Regions from separate parts of the Agrobacterium sp. 16-172Ci genome, predicted to be linked through region 1. Evidence: riboswitches for the same ligand, from Rfam matches in the RefSeq annotation. Region 1 holds a riboswitch; each other region holds the start of a gene.
What was found. Region 1 has a riboswitch for cobalamin ahead of metE (5-methyltetrahydropteroyltriglutamate--homocysteine S-methyltransferase). Riboswitches for the same ligand answer to the same signal wherever they lie in the genome.
Positions count from the first base shown of each region.

Region 2: another riboswitch for cobalamin. It lies ahead of ACQZ40_RS03440 (DUF1636 family protein); the one in region 1 lies ahead of metE (5-methyltetrahydropteroyltriglutamate--homocysteine S-methyltransferase).
Region 3: another riboswitch for cobalamin. It lies ahead of bluB (5,6-dimethylbenzimidazole synthase); the one in region 1 lies ahead of metE (5-methyltetrahydropteroyltriglutamate--homocysteine S-methyltransferase).
Region 4: another riboswitch for cobalamin. It lies ahead of nrdH (glutaredoxin-like protein NrdH); the one in region 1 lies ahead of metE (5-methyltetrahydropteroyltriglutamate--homocysteine S-methyltransferase).

Region 1 is NZ_JBNWBW010000020.1:28,722-33,425, forward strand. Features, by position in the region: gene ACQZ40_RS17540 (sugar ABC transporter permease) at 107-1,420, shown strand; gene ACQZ40_RS17545 (ATP-binding cassette domain-containing protein) at 1,439-2,221, shown strand; cobalamin riboswitch at 2,283-2,494, shown strand; gene metE (5-methyltetrahydropteroyltriglutamate--homocysteine S-methyltransferase) at 2,595-4,704, shown strand, end outside.
Region 2 is NZ_JBNWBW010000002.1:84,986-89,689, reverse strand. Features, by position in the region: gene cobN (cobaltochelatase subunit CobN) at 1-425, opposite strand, end outside; gene cobW (cobalamin biosynthesis protein CobW) at 428-1,465, opposite strand; gene ACQZ40_RS03440 (DUF1636 family protein) at 1,462-1,887, opposite strand; cobalamin riboswitch at 2,008-2,222, opposite strand; gene cobO (cob(I)yrinic acid a,c-diamide adenosyltransferase) at 2,357-2,974, shown strand; gene ACQZ40_RS03430 (cobyric acid synthase) at 2,976-4,433, shown strand; gene cbiB (adenosylcobinamide-phosphate synthase CbiB) at 4,420-4,704, opposite strand, start outside.
Region 3 is NZ_JBNWBW010000043.1:10,210-14,913, forward strand. Features, by position in the region: gene ACQZ40_RS24845 (NADP-dependent malic enzyme) at 1-384, shown strand, start outside; gene ACQZ40_RS24850 (DUF2865 domain-containing protein) at 521-1,636, shown strand; gene bluB (5,6-dimethylbenzimidazole synthase) at 1,831-2,547, opposite strand; cobalamin riboswitch at 2,625-2,806, opposite strand; gene ACQZ40_RS24860 (TolB family protein) at 2,871-3,701, opposite strand; gene ACQZ40_RS24865 (glyoxalase superfamily protein) at 3,893-4,270, shown strand; gene ACQZ40_RS24870 (NAD+ synthase) at 4,513-4,704, opposite strand, start outside.
Region 4 is NZ_JBNWBW010000038.1:22,657-27,360, reverse strand. Features, by position in the region: gene ACQZ40_RS24250 (ABC transporter permease) at 1-261, shown strand, start outside; gene ACQZ40_RS24245 (ATP-binding cassette domain-containing protein) at 261-1,043, shown strand; gene ACQZ40_RS24240 (nucleoside triphosphate hydrolase) at 1,040-1,669, shown strand; cobalamin riboswitch at 1,802-2,025, shown strand; gene nrdH (glutaredoxin-like protein NrdH) at 2,281-2,502, shown strand; gene nrdI (class Ib ribonucleoside-diphosphate reductase assembly flavoprotein NrdI) at 2,515-2,913, shown strand; gene nrdE (class 1b ribonucleoside-diphosphate reductase subunit alpha) at 2,901-4,704, shown strand, end outside.

The DNA of each region.
Region 1 (4,704 bases):
CGGCGCCTTTAGAGCATTTCCAGGAAAAGTAGGCCCCGGTTTTCCGTCCGGAAATGCGCCAGAAAAAAGCGAAAACGCTCTAAGATGTGAGGAGCACCGGCAGTTCATGGCCGATATGACCCAGTCCAATACTACAGCGTCGCAAAAGACGGAAAAAACAGGCTCGATAACGCGCTTCATCAACGCCACCGAGCTGGATACCAGACTGCTCGGCATGGTCGGTGCGCTTCTTCTGATCTGGATCGGATTTCATATCCTGTCCGGCGGGCTGTTTCTGACGCCGCGAAACCTCTGGAACCTCTCCGTGCAGACCGCCTCCGTGGCTGTCATGGCAACCGGCATGGTGCTCGTCATCGTCACCCGCAATATCGACCTGTCGGTCGGGTCGATCCTCGGTTTTTCCGGCATGATTATGGGTGTCATGCAGGCGGAAATCCTGCCGCAGATCCTCGGCTTTGAACATTGGGCCACGTGGATCGTCACGCTTATGGTCGGCATTCTCGTCGGCGGCGCCATCGGCATGTTGCAGGGCTCCATCATCGCCTTCCTCAACGTGCCGTCTTTCATCGTCACGCTCGGCGGCCTGCTTGTCTGGCGCGGCGGCACCTGGTTCATCACCAGCGGCCGCACCGTGGCGCCGATGGATTCCACCTTCCGCCTGATGGGCGGCGGCACCAGCGGTTCGATCGGCGCGACATGGAGCTGGATCGCCGCTGTCATCGCCTGCGTCGCCATCATTGCGGCCATCCTGAACTCCCGCCATCAGCGCCGCCGTTTCGGCTTTCCGTTGCGGCCCGTCTGGGCGGAATATTTTCTGGCCGCGCTGGGCTGCCTTGTCGTCATCGGTTTCGTGGCGGTGGTCAACAGCTATCCATGGCCGGTCAACATCGCCCGCAACTATGCCGATGCCAATGGCATCGCCTGGCCTGAAGGCGGTCTGTTCATTTCGCATGGCATCGCCATTCCGGTGCTGATGGCGCTCGCCGTCGGTGCGGTCATGACTTTCATCGCCACACGGCTGCGTTTCGGCCGTTATGTCTTCGCCATCGGCGGCAATCCGGAAGCGGCCGAACTCGCCGGCATCAAGACCCGCTGGGTCACGGTGAAGATCTTCACGCTGATGGGTGTTCTGTGCGCCATCGCCGCCGCCATCTCCACCGCCCGCCTCAACGCGGCGACCAATGCCCAGGGCGAGCTGGACGAGCTTTACACCATCGCGGCGGCCGTCATCGGCGGCACTTCGCTTGCCGGCGGTGTCGGAACCATAGCGGGTGCGATGCTCGGCGCGCTCGTCATGCAGTCGCTGCAATCCGGCATGGTGCTGGTGGGCATCGATACGCCCTTCCAGCGCATCGTCGTCGGTGTGGTTCTGGTCGTCGCCGTCTGGCTCGACACCATCTACCGCGCCCGCGCCAAGTAAGAACCGAGGAGAACTCCTATGACGGACCAAGTCACGCCCCTCGTGGAAATGCGCAATATTTCCATTTCCTTCGGCGGTATCCATGCGGTGGAAAACGCCTCTGTCGATCTTTTCCCCGGTGAGGTGGTCGCCCTTCTCGGCCACAATGGCGCGGGCAAATCGACGCTGATCAAAATCCTCTCCGGCGCCTATCGGCGCGATGGCGGGGATATTCTCATCAATGGCGAGGATGCCGATATCCGCAATCCACGCGATGCCAAGAAATACGGCATCGAGACCATCTACCAGACACTGGCCGTGGCCGATAACGTCGATGCGGCCGCCAATCTTTATCTCGGCCGCGAGCTGAAGACGAAATGGGGCACACTTGACGATGTCGCCATGGAAGCCTCGGCCCGCGAGGTCATGGGGCGTCTCAACCCCAACTTCCGCCGGTTCAAGGAGCCGGTGAAGGCGTTGTCCGGCGGCCAGCGGCAATCCGTCGCCATCGCCCGCGCCATTCTGTTCGATGCCCGTATCCTCATCATGGACGAGCCGACGGCCGCACTCGGCCCGCAGGAAACGGCGCAGGTGGGCGATCTCGTCAAGGAGTTGAAACGGCAGGGCATCGGCATCTTCCTCATCAGCCACGATATTCACGATGTCTTCGATCTGGCCGACCGGGTCTTCGTGATGAAGAACGGCAAGGTGGTGGGCCATGCCCGCACGCAGGATGTCACCAAGGACGAGGTGCTTGGCATGATTATTCTGGGCAAGGTGCCGCCCGGTGCGGTGCCGGGGCCGGGTGCGGTCGCGCTCTGAGTTCAGTGAAATAAAGATATAAAGATTTCTTTATGTCTATTGACATCGTGGTGCCCGTGGTGAGAAATGCGGGTGTCATGGTTCTCCGGGCTCGTTTGTTCGATCCCGGAGCTAAGAGGGAATCCGGTGCGCCGACGATCGGCAAGACCGGAGCTGCCCCCGCAACTGTAAGCGGCGAGCCTTTGTCCAACACGTCACTGGGGTAAACCCCGGGAAGACGGACAAAGGCGACGACCCGTAAGCCAGGAGACCTGCCAGGACAAAATAACGTCCACGGGCGGGGTGTCCCGGTGGTTGCTGCAATGGTCCGGCACAGGCCGGGCCTGCACGCGTCCGCTTTACCCATGCCCCCACAACCAAATGGGGTATGAAAATGCCAGACAAGTCCATTCCAGTCGCATCTCTCGGTTTTCCGAGGATCGGACGCCATCGTGAACTGAAGTTCGCGCTTGAAGGCTTCTGGTCCGGCAAGATTTCCGAGACGGAACTGCTCGAAACCGCAGCTAGGCTGCGCGCCGAAAACTGGGCGCTTCAGCTTGAGAAGGGGATTGCCCATATCCCTTCCAACGATTTTTCCCTTTACGATCATGTCCTAGATACAGCCGTGATGGTGGGCGCCATTCCATCCCTCTATGGATCGGCGGGCGGAGATGTTTCCCTCTCCACCTATTTCGCCATGGCGCGCGGCAGCCAGAGCGAAGGGCATGCAGGCTGCGGCCATGGGCATGAAGGACATTCGCATCATGGTCAGGGCGTTCCGGCGCTGGAAATGACCAAATGGTTCGACACCAACTATCACTACATGGTACCGGAGGTTTCAGAGGATCAGCATTTCGTGCTCACCTCGCAAAAGCCGGTCGACCACTTCCTTGAGGCGAAGGCGCTCGGCGTCCATACGCGTCCGGTCATTCTCGGCCCGGTCACGTTCCTGAAACTCGCCAAGGCGCGCGAGGCAGCCTTCAAGCCGCTCGATCTGCTGGCGAGGCTGCTGCCCGTCTATGAAGAGCTGCTGCGTCGCCTGCGCGTGGCCGGTGCGGACTGGGTCCAGATCGACGAGCCGGTCGCCGTGCTTGATCTTTCCGAGGGGGAGCGTCACGCGCTGGCCGTGGCCTATCAGGCTTTGTCGAAGGCCGCGCCGGATCTGAAAGTCCTGCTCGCCACCTATTTCGGTGGGCTTGAGGACAATCTCGAAGCCGTCGCGTCGCTTCCGGTCGCGGGCCTTCATATCGATCTGGTGCGAGCACCCGATGCGCTGGAGGCGGCGTTAAAAGCGTTGCCGGAAAATCGCGTCCTGTCGCTGGGTGTCATAGACGGCCGCAACATCTGGCGCGCTGATCTCGCCGCAATCATTACCCGATTGGAACCCGCCATCGCGGCACGCGGTGCGGCGGCGTTTCAGATCGCGCCCTCCTGCTCGCTGCTGCATGTCCCGGTCGATCTCGAACTGGAAACCGGCCTCGATGCCGATCTCAAAAGCTGGCTTTCCTTCGCCACCCAGAAGCTCGGCGAACTTGCCACGCTTGGCAAGGCTCTCGGTAATGGCAAGGCTGCTGTCGCGACGGAACTGGCGGCTGCCTCCAAGGCCGTTGCCGGGCGTGCATCCTCACCGAAGGTAACGGACGCCGCCGTACAGAAGCGTATTGCGACGATTGGCGAGGCCGACAGGAAGCGGGCGAGCCCGTTTGCCGAGCGGCAGAAAGTGCAATCGCAGGCCATCGCGCTGCCGCTTTTCCCAACGACGACCATCGGCTCTTTCCCGCAGACGCCGGAGGTGCGCAAGGCCAGATCGGCACATTCCAAGGGCGCGCTGACCGATGCGCAATATGAAAAATTCCTGGAGAAGGAAACCGAAGCGACCATTCGCTGGCAGGAGGAAATCGGTCTCGACGTTCTCGTGCACGGCGAGTTCGAGCGCAATGACATGGTGCAATATTTTGGCGAACAGCTTTCCGGCTTCGCTTTCACCCAGCATGCATGGGTGCAGAGTTACGGTTCGCGTTATGTGCGCCCGCCCATCATTTTCGGCGACGTGTCGCGTCCGAAAACGATGACGGTTCGCTGGTGGGAATATTCGCAGTCGCTCACCGACAAACCCGTCAAGGGCATGCTGACCGGGCCGGTGACGATCCTCAACTGGTCCTTCGTGCGCGACGATATCGCCAGAAGCCTGACATGCCGCCAGATCGCGCTCGCCATCCGCGATGAGGTCAATGATCTCGAAGCAGCCGGCGCGCAGATGATCCAGATCGATGAGGCGGCTCTTCGAGAAGGACTGCCGCTTCGGCACCGGGACTGGCAGGATTATCTCGGCTGGGCGGTGGAATGCTTTCGCATTTGCTCCAGCGGCGTGGGTGACCGCACACAGGTTCACACGCATATGTGCTATTCCGAGTTCAACCAGATTATCGATGCCATTGCTGCCATGGACGCCGACGTGATCTCCATCGAGACCTCGCGTTCGAAGATGGAACTGCTGAATGCGT
Region 2 (4,704 bases), on a different contig from region 1:
AAGGAGAGGACCGAGGCCAAAATCCGCCGATCGACGGTCGAGGCCGCTTCCAGTTTCTCGTCCCTTTCGCTGCACTCACCCGGCAAAAGCAGAAGCTTGATGCCGCGCCTGCGCGCAAGAATGGAAAGCTGATCGACACCGTAACGCCAGCGTTCCGCACCACCGAGAATCCGGATAAGAATAACCCTGGCATGTTCTGCCGTCTTTTCGATCCAGAGATCGACCGACATGGGATGTCGAAGCTCGGAGAGGTTGGCGGCTGACACGGAGGGGAGCGCAACCTGTGTTCGCCGCCAGGCCTGTTCCAAGCCGGCCAGATCGCTTGCCGAAAAAGACAGCACCACCACATCCGACCGGGGCTGGTTGAGATCAACCGGCTCGATCAGGTCGTCCAGAGACGAGGATGTGGTGGCGAGGATGTGCATCGTCAGGCGGCCAGCATCTGTTCGATCTTTTCGCGGTTGATGCCCTTTTCCCCGATGACGACGAGGCGGCTGCGGCGTTCCTCACCCGCGGCCCAGGGCCGGTCGTAATAATGGTTGACGCGACTGCCGACAGCCTGCACCTGCAGCCGCATCGGCTTTGCGGAAACCTCGATGAAGCCCTTGATGCGCAGGACATTTTCCGCAGCAGCCGTCTCGGCGATACGGGCTGCCAGCGCGTCCGGATCGGTCACGGCCGGCAGATCGATGACGAAGCTGTCGAAATCGTCATGCTCGTGGTCGAGTTCACCGTCATGGTGGGTACGGCGGTTTTCGATGTCCTCTTCCACCGCAAGGCCAAGACCGATCAGCACGGCGGGGTCGATGGCGCCATTGGAAGCCACGACGATCTTTGCCGCCTTCGGCAGATGTTCGAGAACATGCGCCTTGGCCTTGTTGAGGCCGGCATCGTCAAGAAGATCGGCCTTGGTCAGCACGATAAGATCGGCGCAGGCGACCTGATCCTCGAAAACCTCTTCGACCGGGTCATCGTGATCGAGCGCCTCGTCATTGGCCCGTTGGGCCGCGAGTGCTTCCATGTCGTGCGCCACCTGCCCTTCAGCAAGGGCGGCGCCATCCACCACGGCCACGACGGCGTCCACCGTCACCCGGCTCTTGATCGCCGGCCACTGGAAGGCCAGCACCAGCGGCTTCGGCAGGGCGAGGCCCGAGGTTTCGATGAGGATATGCTCCACCTTCGGCTGACGGCTCAGAATCTGTTCGATGGCGGGCTGGAAATCATCCGCCACCGTGCAGCAGATGCAGCCATTGGCCAGTTCGACGATGTTTTCTTCCGGGCAGCTTTCAATACCGCAACCTTTGAGAATCTCGCCATCGATGCCGATATCGCCGAATTCGTTGACGATGATCGCCAGCCGCTTGCCGTCCAGCTTTTCGAGAAGGCCGCGCAGCAGCGTGGTTTTGCCAGCCCCCAGAAAGCCGGTGACGATGGTGCAGGGAACGCGGTCCAGAAGGGTGCTCATGATCTCTCCTCGGTAAAATCGAATGGGGGAATGCGCGCCACCATGCCGCGCTTTAGGGGTTCGGGGCGGCCGCGCCAGGGCATCAGGCCGTCGGGGGCGGCAGCCAGCAGCCGTGCGCCGGTCAGCAAATCTTCCGCGTCACCGGTCGTCAGCCCGCCGAAGACATAGGACCAGCCATTGGCGCTGCGCAGCACGGCACTAAGCCCGCGCTTGCAATTGGCGAGGCAGTTGACGGAACGAACGGTGACGCCCGTTTCCTCCGCTTTTGCGAGGACGGCATCGGCGAAACGCGAACCGGGGCGCGGTTCGGCATTGGGATCGGCTTCATCGCGACAGCTTCTGCAAACGAAGACGGTCACGCCGGACGCCGTTTCGTCCTGCGTGTTTCCGCCTGCACATGAAGATGTTGCTGAAATATCCAAACCGTATCGCTTCCCGCGCCTTGCAAAAAATCTCGGGGGTGCGGATGTCGAATACGGTATGCGGACAGGCGCAAACCGGATGTTCGATCTAACCGACTGACCGGAGCACCCCGCCCGGCAGACGTTTTTCCTGAAACGGCAGGTCTCCTGGCTCGCGGCTTTACACCCTGACACCGCCTTCCCGAACCCGTTGAGGTGTCCAGTGGCTTTACGGTGCGGGCTTACCGCTTACAGTTGCGGGGGCAGCCACGGAATGACCCGGTAGTCGGGCTGGAACCGTGTTCCCTCTTAGCTTTTCCCGTTGCCGGGAAAAGACCGTCAGTTCGTTACCCTTAGGCTGAACGGGCGTGGGGGTCAATGCCGCGGCCCTGTGGCCCGCACATTGCCGGGTGCGGCAAATTGGGTATAGTCGCCGCTCCGAATGGCGGGGGCACCGGGTCCCGCGCCGCTGGATGAAAAGGAAAACGCGATGACACGCGACATCAGCGACAGCGAAGCCGAACGTCACCGGCAGAAAATGGTCAACCGCAAGACGGTGCAGGACGCCGAAGTTGCGGAAAAGACCATCGAAAAAGGTCTGCTGATGATCAATACCGGTCCCGGCAAGGGCAAATCCACCGCCGCATTCGGCCTTGCCCTGCGCATGCTCGGCACCGGGCGGCGGGTCGGCGTCGTTCAATTCATCAAGGGCGCATGGTCGACGGGAGAACAGCAGGCGCTGACTTTGTTCGGCGACAGGGTCGTGTGGCGCACCATGGGCGAGGGGTTCACCTGGGACACGCAGGATTTGAAACGCGACATCTCAGCGGCGGCAAAGGCCTGGGAAGAAGCCAAAATCCTGATGGCCGACGAGACCATCGGCCTGCTGATCCTCGATGAGCTGAACATCGCACTCCGTTACGATTACCTGCCGCTGGAGGACGTGGTCGAAACGCTTTCCAGCCGCAGGCCCGATCTGCATGTCATCGTCACCGGCCGCAATGCCAAGCAACCGCTCATCGACGCGGCCGATATGGTGACGGAAATGACCCTCGTGAAACATCACTTCAAGGCGGGCGTAAAGGCGCAGGCAGGGATAGAATTCTGATATGGCTGCACGCGTGCTGATGTTTCAGGGAACCGGCTCGGATGTCGGCAAATCGCTGATGGTTGCCGGCCTTGCCCGCGCCTTCGTCAGGCGCGGCCTGTCCGTCATGCCGTTCAAACCGCAGAACATGTCGAACAATGCGGCGGTGACCGCCGATGGCGGCGAGATTGGCCGCGCGCAGGCGCTGCAGGCTCGCGCAGCGGGCGTGCCGCTTTCCGTGCATATGAACCCGGTGCTCCTGAAGCCACAGAGCGAGACCGGCGCCCAGGTGGTGGTGCAGGGCAAGATCGCCGGCAATGCCAAAGCGGCCGATTATCAGCACATGAAGGCCGGGCTGATGCCGCGTGTGCTCGAAAGCTTCAACCGCCTGAAACAACAGGCCGATCTGGTGCTGGTGGAAGGCGCGGGCAGCGCTTCCGAAATCAACCTGCGTGCCAATGACATCGCCAATATGGGTTTTGCCAGAGCTGCGGACGCGCCTGTGATACTGATCGGCGATATCGACCGGGGCGGCGTCATCGCCAGCCTTGTCGGCACGAAAGCCGTACTCGAAGCTGAAGACGCGGCGATGATCGAAGGTTTTATCGTCAATCGCTTTCGCGGGGATCCGGCCCTGTTTTCAGACGGCATGCGAATAATTGCGGAAAAAACCGGCTGGGCCTCTATCGGGCTCCTGCCGCATTTTTCCGATGCCGCGAAGCTGCCGGCTGAAGATGCTCTCGGGCTTTCCGGCCCGGCTGAACGGAAACCTGGCGCGAAGATCCGCATCGCCGTACCGATCCTGCCGCATATTTCCAATTTCGATGATCTCGATCCGCTGGACATGGAACCGGATGTCGAACTGATCCGCGTGCGGCCGGGCGAAACCATTCCCGCCGACTGCCGGCTGGTGCTGCTTTGCGGCTCGAAAGCCACCATCGCCGATCTTGCCGTGCTGAAAAATACGGGGCTCGACATTGATATCAAGGCGCATGTGAGACGCGGCGGCCATGTTCTGGGCCTCTGCGGCGGCTACCAGATGCTTGGAAAAACCGTTGCCGATCCCGAAGGCATCGAAGGACCGCCGGCAACAGTCGACGGGCTCGGCCTGCTGGATGTCGACACTGTTCTGACGGGCAACAAAAGGCTGGTTTCCGTTACAGGGAGAAGTTTCGACGGAATTGATTTATCCGGCTATGAAATGCATGTCGGTGAAACCACGAGCGGAACCGACAGCCTGCCGTTTTCAAAAATTGATGGGCATGAAGACGGCGCTGTGTCGCCTGACGGCCGCATCTTCGGCACTTATATTCACGGCCTGTTTTCAGATGACCGCCAACGCAGCGCGTGGCTTGAGCGGCTTGGCGGACAGAACACGGAACTGAACTACGATGGACAGGTGGACGCCGTTCTTGATCGCCTCGCAGCGCATATGGAACAGCACCTCGATCTCGACCGTCTGCTTGCTATAGCGCGATAAGGATCGCCAGAAGTCCCAGCAGGCCGATCAACAACAGGTCGGCAACCCGCGCAAGCCCCAGCGCCGTGCGAATATCGCCGGCGACCAGCGCCGACCTGCCGCCTTCGCCCATGAAACGCGCCTCGATCATCTGCCCGCCATAGGAGCGCGGCCCTGCGAGCGCAAAGCCGAGAGCGCCGGCCAGCGCCGCCTCCGGCCAGCCGGCATTGGGAGAACGGTGATGATGGGCATCGCGACGTATCGCGGCAATGGCCCCGCCGGGTGATGCACC
Region 3 (4,704 bases), on a different contig from region 1:
GCCAGCCATTCCAATTTCGGCTCGCGCGATTCCGAAAGCGCCCGCAAGATGCGCCGCGCCCTGAAGATCGTGCAGGAAGCCGCACCGGAACTGGAAGTGGATGGCGAAATGCAGGGCGGTTCGGCCCTTTCGGAAGCGCTGCGCAAGCGTGCCATGCCGAACAGCGTGCTGACGGGCGAAGCGAACCTTCTGGTTTTCCCGAACCTCGATGCCGCCAACATCACGCTCGGCGTCACCCGCACCTTGACGGAAGGCCTGCATGTCGGCCCGATCCTGCTCGGCACGGCCCTGCCCGCCCATATCCTGTCGCCCAGCGTCACCTCGCGCGGCGTGGTCAACATGGCGGCGTTTGCCGTGGTGCAGGCCTCGCATCCTTCGGTGTGATAGAGGCCGCATTAACGCAATTTTGAACAGGCTGTTGCCGCATTGCGGCAACAGCTTATGTTATCTTCCCGAAACACGGATGTCGTGAAGTATAACGCCCCTGCCACCAGCCGGGGACATCGAACGGATCGAACAATTGACCCGCCGCAGCCGCATCATCGGCCTCCTGCTTCCCCTTGTTTTCCTCGCCCCGGCCGCCGCCTTCGCGGATCAGGTCTGCGATACGCTTTATGCGCAATTGCGCGAACCGCCCCGCGTCGTCGGCAATACGGCCGAGGTGCGGCGTTATGCCAATGCGCTCGCCCGCCAGAACATCGTCATCCGCAAGATCAGGAACGACCTGCGCGGCTACGGCTGCTCATCCGGCAGCGTCATCGTCTATGGCAATCCCAATGCCGGTATCTGCGCCGAGATCGGCGATGCGCTGGCGGAAGCGGAAAGCGAGCGCGACGCCATCATCCGTGACCGCGACGACGCCATGGCGGCCGCGCGTGACAACGACGGCGACATCAGGCGGCAGCGCATTCTCGCCGCCCTCGATGCCAATGGCTGCAACACCATGCCACAAACGGAAACACAATTACCTCCGCCTCCGGATGTGACGCGTTATCCCGACGCTTTTCGGCAGAATGGCCCGCAGAACGACGATGAGCCGGGACAGGCGGGGCTTTCGCCCTACCCCAACGCTGCCGCCGAGGGTGGGCTTCGCACACTCTGCGTGCGCACCTGCGACGGCTCGTTTTTCCCCATCGCGTCCAATGCCTCGCCGCTTGATTTTCGCGCCCAGGCGGAGCAGTGCGAGAAAATGTGTCCGGGCACCGAGACGGAGCTTTATTTCCATTCCATGACGGATCAGGAAACCGCCGACATGGTGTCTGCGGAAACAGGCAAGCCCTACAGGGACCTGCCAACCGCCTTCGCCTACAGGAACGCCACGGCAAAAGCGCCGGGCTGCGCCTGCAACATGGCCGCCTATCACAAGGAAATGCAAAAGCAGGAAGAGGCCGCCCGGCCGCAGCCCGAAAAACCCTATTCCGGCATCACCACCATTCCATCACTGCAAGGTGACAAGGCTGAGAAACCCACCGAACAGCGACAGGCCGCCAAGCCGCCGGAACAGCCCGTTCCCGAACGCGACTATGACCCCAACGACAGCCGCGTCCGCGTCATAGGCCCTAAATTCCTGCCCGACCAGACAGGCCGTATCGACCTGAAGAACCCGGCATTGAAGGGTATACAGCCGCAGCAGTGACATACATCGCGGAGCGAGCGCGCGCCCCTTGCTTCTTCTCCCCAAGGGGGAGAAGTCCGCGGCAGCGGGATGAGGGGGCGAGCTCTCCGTATACCGCTAGCGTTGCCCCCTCATCCGACCCTTCGGGCCACCTTCTCCCCGACGGGGAGAAGAAATACGCGGCGACGTCCCGCCTTATTCACAGGTCTCCGCTTCTATACCCCGCCCCAGCGGTTACGAAACACCAGTTCCTCCAGCGGCACGCGCTGCCGCCAGCCCTTCACCGCCAGTTCCGGCTCGTTATAGAGCGCATCGACACGGCCGAGGCAAAGCCACGCGACGATTTCGATATGGCCGGGAATATCGAGAATGGTGCGAATGTCGCTATCGTGGAAAATGCTGACCCAGCCGACACCGATGCCTTCGGCGCGTGCCGCGAGCCAGAGATTCTGGATGGCGCAGACGGTGGAATAGACATCCGTGCGCGGATTATGGGTGCGGCCCAGCACCACCTTGCCGCCGCGCGTCGGATCGCAGGTGACGCAGATGCTGAGCGGCGCCTTGCGGATGCCTTCAAGCTTGAGACTGCGATAAAGCGCCTGCTGCTCGCCCGTGAACATCGCCGCCGCCTCCTCATTGGCGCGGCTGAAAGCCACGAAGGCCGACTGACGGATCGCGCCATCGGTGATGAGGGTGAAATTCCACGGCTGCATGAAACCGACCGAGGGCGCGGAATGGGCCGCCTTCAAAAGACGCTCCACCAGATCGTCCGGCAGCGGGTCCGGCAGGAACTGGTCGCGCACATCACGACGGGTCTCGATGGCGCGGTAAATCGCCTCGCGTTCCTCACCGGAAAACGGGCGGGCGGGCGAGAGCGCGTGATCGAACGAACTGGCGCCGGGCGGATTGTTTACGGACGAATCGGCTGGCATCGTTTATCCCCAACAATGCGAAGGCCGGGCGCAAATGCGCACCCCGCCTCGACAACAACCTGCCGCCGTCCGCGCGGTTCGGTCTATCCCGTCAGGCCGGTCTTCTGACTAGGCTTCATCCGCCCTTTTCGCCTTCCCGAATTGCTTCAGTGGCTTTAAAAAAGAACGTCCGCCTCACAGCGCTGGGCACGTTCCGGTCTTTCACCGGATTCCCGATTCTCCCGCCGCAAGGGCAGGCACCTGACAGGCAAGCTATGGGCAAAAAAGTTTGCGAATGCAAGCATCCTGCCGGTGGTGCGGCAATGTGGCCCGCCTCACCCCCATCATTCCACCGGAAAATACCGGACATAAGCGAACTCATCCCCATCCGGTGACCAGTTGGGCGAATTCATCGTTCCCTGCCCGCCGAAAAGTTCGAATAGCGTCTCGACATTGCCGCCATCCATATCCATCAGCCGCACCCGCACATCGAGATCGCGCGGATGGTCGAAAACGTCGCCGTCATAGGAAATGAACACCACCTTGTCTCCCTTGGGAGACGGGTGCGGAAACCAGTCGCCATAGGGACTGTCGGTAATGCGCTCGACGGCGGAGCCATCCACCCGCACGCGCCAGATCTGCATTCGCCCGGTGCGGCTGGAATTGAAATAGATCCACTCGCCGTCAGGCGAATAATCCGGCCCGTCATTGCGGCCCTCGCCATGGGTCAGCCGCGTCTCGACGCCGCTTGTTATATCCATCGAATAGATATCGAAGACCTGATCGCGAATGCCGCAATAGGCAAAACCTTTCCCATCCGGCGACCAGCCATGCCAGTAAGAGGGAAGATTTTTCGTCATCAACCGCGGCGCGCCGCCCGTCGAGGCCATGAGATAGATGGCGCTCTTGCCAAATTCCACCTTATCGGAAATGGCGTAGAGCGATCCATCCGGCGAAATACCGTGATCATTGTTGCAGAGCGTGGCAAAGCCGGTATCGACCTTCTCCGGCGCGATATCACCGGCAAGAGACAGGCGGTAAAGCAGACCTTCGCTGTTCAGCAGCAGATATTTTCCATCCGGCGACCAGTTCGGCGCTTCGAAGAGATCAGGCGTCTGCCACACCACCCGCATCTGCCGGGTGCGGATGTTGAAGATTTCGATGGAGCTGCGCATTCTGCCTCCCGGGCGTGTCCGTGTGTCGTTCAAAGCGCCCGGCAATGCAGACATTCCGTTTGCATCCACCATCGCCTCGATTATGATCCTAGGGCGGCAGGCACCGTCCTGCAAATTCAAACCGGAAAAAACGCCAGCGCTCCGGCACCGTCCGTGACCCTTGCCGTTTCTCCTAAAACCGAGGTTCCGCGATGAATACCATCGCCGATCACGGCATCCGCTTCGGCCGGATCGCCGCAATGCTTCCTGTCAAAAATATCGAAAAAGCCCATGACTTTTATGTCGGTGTGCTGGGCTTCACAAAAACCTTCGAAAACGGCACTCCCGTCGGCTTCATGATCCTCAAACAGGGCAATGCCGAATTGCACTTGACATTGCAGCCCACACATAAGGCAGCGCCCTTCAACGTGGCGCATATGATGGTGAGCGATGTCGATGCGCTTCACGCACTTTGCAAGAGTGAGGGCTTGCGCATCATCAAGGGCCTGCAGGACAAGGATTACGGCCTACGCGCCTTTGTGTTTGAGGACCCGGATGGCAACCGCATCGATGTGGGGCAGGCTATTTAAGACAAGTGAACGGCGCGGGGTTTTCTCCGCGCCGCTTGTTTAATGTTGTGGAACGAGCGCATGCCCCTTGTTTCTTCTCCCCGCCGGGGAGAAGTCCGCGGTAGCGGGATGAGGGGGCAAGGGTAGTGAGTTACGGCAACGTTGCCCCCTCATCCGACCCTTCGGGCCACCTTCTCCCCGGCGGGGAGAAGAAACGAGCGGCAACGCCGGGCAAAACATCCGCTACCAGCGTCTTCCTTCAATCACCGATCCCGAAACCGGTTGGTGATCGGATAACGCCTGTCACGCCCAAAGTTCTTCTTGGTGATCTTCACCCCCGGGGCCGATTGCCGGCGCTTGTATTCGGCGAGATAGAGCAGATGCTCCACCCGGTGCACGGTCGCCACATCATGACCGCGCGCCAGAATTTCCTCGACCGACATTTCCTTCTCGAC
Region 4 (4,704 bases), on a different contig from region 1:
GGCCGCATCGGCTCGGTTTCGCCGACAGCCGGTCAATTCGCCAATATCGAATCCATCACTGCGGTGGTTATCGGCGGCCTTTCGCTGTTCGGTGGACGTGGCTCCATCATGGGCATGATCTTCGGCGCCCTGATCGTCGGCGTCTTTTCGCTCGGCCTCAGGCTTATCGGAACAGACCCGCAATGGACCTATCTGTTGATCGGCGTCCTCATCATCATGGCTGTCGCAATCGACCAGTGGATCAGAAAGGTAGCAGGCTGATGGCAAAAGAACCCATTCTCACAGCACGCAATCTCGTCAAGCGCTATGGTCGTGTGACCGCCCTCGACCATGCCGATTTCGATCTCTATCCGGGCGAAATCCTGGCGGTGATCGGCGATAACGGCGCTGGCAAATCTTCTCTCATCAAGGCGATTTCCGGTGCGGTGACACCCGATGAAGGGGAAATCCGGCTGGAAGGCCAGCCCGTGCAGTTCCGCTCGCCGATAGAGGCGCGCAAGGCTGGCATAGAGACGGTCTATCAGAACCTCGCGTTGTCGCCGGCGCTTTCCATAGCCGACAATATGTTTCTCGGCCGCGAAATCCGTAAACCCGGCATTCAGGGCAGCCTCTTCCGCGCCCTTGACCGCCCGGCCATGGAAAAATTCGCCCGGGAGAAACTGTCGGAACTCGGCCTGATGACGATCCAGAACATCAATCAGGCGGTGGAAACCCTCTCCGGGGGTCAGCGTCAGGGTGTGGCGGTGGCGCGTGCAGCCGCCTTCGGCTCCAAGGTCGTTATCCTCGACGAGCCGACGGCAGCACTCGGCGTGAAGGAAAGCCGGCGTGTTCTGGAGCTTATTCTGGACGTGCGTTCGCGCGGCCTGCCGATCGTCCTCATCTCGCACAACATGCCGCATGTCTTCGAGGTTGCGGATCGCATCCATATCCACCGGCTCGGCAAGCGCCTGTGCGTTATCAATCCGAAGGACTACTCCATGTCCGACGCCGTCGCCTTCATGACCGGCGCCAAGGAAGCGCCGAAGGAAACGCTTGCCGCATGACGCTGAAGCTTGAAACCATCGCCGAAGACGTTCTTCGGCGGGCAGAAGGTAGATCCCGTTTTATCGTCGCTATTGCCGGTCCCCCTGGGGCCGGCAAATCCACGCTGGCGGATGCCCTTTGTGATGCTTTGCTGGCACGGGGCGAAACGGCCGCCGTGCTGCCCATGGACGGCTTCCATATGGACAATGGCATCCTTGAAGGGCGCGGGCTGCTGCCGCGAAAGGGCGCACCCGAAACCTTCGACGTGCGCGGTTTCCTCGATATCGTCTCCGCCGTCCGCAGGGGCGGGCAGGAGGTGCTTGTTCCGGTTTTCGACCGTTCCCGTGAAATCGCCATAGCGTCCGCCCGGGCGATTGCGCCGGAAACACGCTTTATCCTTGCTGAAGGCAATTATCTGCTGCTGGACGAGGCGCCGTGGACAACTCTTTCCAAAAGCTTCGACCTCACCGTTTTTGTAGGGCCGTCCGTCGACGTGCTTGAGGAGAGGCTACGGAAAAGGTGGCAGGGCTATGGTCTCGACGAGGCTGCGATCCACGCCAAACTTTTCGAAAACGATCTTCCGAACGGAAAAAGGGTGATCGAAAACGCCCGTCCCGCCGATATTCATATCGACATCTGGGAATAGACTAACGCATTTTCTGTTTGAGCGTCGGCGCGCTCGTGCCGTTAAGCCTTTGTTGACCATGTGTTGAATCTTTTTGATCCACAGGGTGGGGCTTTTGTGTGTCTATTCATTGACGCGAAAATTTCCTCATATACTATATGTGGTGTTCGAGGTTCTTCCGATTCGCAAGGGTTGGGAGCTAAGACGGGAATTCGGTGCGTAACGCCATCATGGTGGAGCAAGGCCGAAACTGCCCCCGCAACTGTAAGCGGTGAGCATCGTTCCGATTTGGGTCACTGGAGCCGAAAGCTTCGGGAAGGCCGGAATAGATGTTGTGACCCGCAAGTCAGGAGACCTGCCTTGAGCGCAAACGTCCACGGGCGGGGTGTCCGGAGGAAGGTGTATGACGCAAATGATTTGCGTGCGCCCTTTTCTGCCCCCTCCAGAACAAGCTTCGGGGTGAAGTCATGCCAGTGCATTTGTTTGAGTTGCTGCGCTCGTCGGCGTAGAGAGCGATTTTACGCGGCTAGAGCCGCGCACGCCCACCTTAATGACAGATCCATCGCCGCCCGATTGCGATTGCAATCGGCAATGTTGAGCCGTGTCCGAAACCGGCTTCGAGAGAGGAAATTATGACCGTCACCGTTTACAGCAAGCCCGCCTGCGTCCAGTGCACTGCCACTTACCGCGCCCTCGACCGCATCGGTGTCTCCTATGAGATCATCGATATTTCCGAAGATGCGGATGCGCTCGATCATGTCCGTGGCCTCGGCTATATGCAGGTGCCCGTGGTCGTCGCCGGTGAGCGCCATTGGGCGGGTTTCCGGCCGGATATGATCGGCTCGATCAGCTGAGGTGGAGGGGCGATGGGCCTGATCGTCTATTATTCCAGCCGCTCTGAAAACACCCATCGTTTCCTTCTGAAACTGGGACGGCGTCTGTTTCGCCTGCCGCTCGGCGCGGAGGACGACGTACCGCATGTGTCGGAGCCCTATGTGCTGGTCACACCCACCTATGGGGGGGGGGGCACCAAAGGGGCCGTGCCGAAACCGGTCATCCGGTTCTTGAACGAGCCCTCCAACCGAAACCTCATTCGCGGCGTTATCGCGGCGGGAAACACGAATTTTGGCGCAGCTTTCGCATCCGCCGGAGATATCGTCTCGCGCAAATGCGCCGTGCCGTTTCTCTATCGCTTCGAGCTTCTTGGCACGGAGGAAGATGTCGCCAACGTCAAACATGGATTGGAACGATTTTGGACACGCTGACCTCAAGCGCCATGCGCAAGGACGCCAAACAGCCGGCAACAGCAACCCAGAAACCGCTCGATGCGGCTCTGGACTACCACGCGCTGAACGCGATGCTGAACCTTTACGATGAGAACGGAAAGATCCAGCTCGACAAGGATCGCCTTGCCGCCCGGCAATATTTCCTCCAGCACGTCAACCAGAACACCGTGTTTTTCCATAACCTTCGGGAAAAGCTAGATTATCTGGTGACGGAGGGATATTACGAGCAGGAGGTGCTGGACCAGTATTCCTTCAATTTCGTCCGCGACCTCTATGACGAGGCCTATGCCCGGAAATTCCGCTTTCCGACCTTTCTCGGCGCCTTCAAATATTACACCTCCTACACGCTGAAGACCTTCGACGGAAAACGTTATCTGGAGCGTTACGAGGATCGCGTCTGCATGGTGGCGCTGGCCCTTGCGCGCGGTGATGAGCAGCTTGCGCGCAATCTGGTCGATGAAATCATTTCAGGCCGCTTCCAGCCGGCAACGCCGACATTCCTCAACGCCGGCAAGAAGAGCCGCGGTGAGCTGGTTTCATGTTTTCTGCTGCGTGTGGAAGACAATATGGAAAGCATCGGCCGCTCCATCAATTCGGCCCTGCAGCTTTCCAAGCGCGGCGGCGGCGTGGCGCTGTCCTTGACCAATATTCGCGAATTCGGCGCGCCGATCAAACAGATCGAAAACCAGTCGTCCGGCGTTATTCCCGTCATGAAGCTGCTGGAAGACAGTTTTTCCTACGCCAACCAGCTTGGTGCGCGTCAGGGTGCCGGCGCGGTCTATCTGCATGCTCACCATCCGGATATCATGCGCTTCCTCGACACCAAGCGCGAAAATGCCGACGAGAAAATCCGCATCAAGACCCTGTCACTCGGCGTGGTGATCCCCGACATCACCTTCGAACTCGCCCGCAACAACGAGGATATGTATCTGTTTTCGCCCTATGATGTGGAGCGGGTCTATGGCGTGCCGTTGACCGAGATTTCGGTCACCGAAAAATACCAGGAAATGGTCGCCGATAGCCGCATCCGCAAGAAGAAGATCAAGGCGCGCGAATTCTTCCAGGTGATCGCCGAAATCCAGTTCGAGAGCGGTTACCCCTACATCATGTTTGAAGATACGGTGAACCGCGCCAATCCGGTTGCCGGCCGCATCAGCATGAGCAATCTCTGCTCGGAAATCCTGCAGGTCAGCGAGGCAAGCGAATTTAATGCCGATCTTTCCTATAGCCATATGGGCAAGGATATCTCCTGCAATCTCGGCTCGCTGAACATCGCCTCGGCGATGGATTCGGCCGATTTCGGCAAGACCATCGAGACCTCCATCCGTGCGCTGACGGCGGTGTCGGATATGAGCCATATTTCCTCCGTTCCTTCGGTGGAAAAGGGCAATGATGCCAGCCACGCCATCGGGCTAGGCCAGATGAACCTGCACGGCTATCTGGCGCGCGAACGCATCTTCTACGGCTCCGAAGAAGGCGTCGATTTCACCAATATCTATTTCTACACCGTCACCTATCACGCCATCCGCGCCAGCAACCGGCTGGCGGTGGAAAGGGGCCAGAGCTTCAAGGGCTTTGAGAACTCCAAATATGCCTCGGGTGAATATTTCGACAAATATACCGACCGGGAATGGTTGCCTGCGACGGAAAAGGTCCGTGAGCTGTTCGAAAAAGCCGGTATCGCCATTCCGACGCAGGAGGACTGGAAGGCTTTGAAGCAGGACGTCATGGCGTCAGGTCTCTATAACCAGAACCTTCAGGCCGTACCGC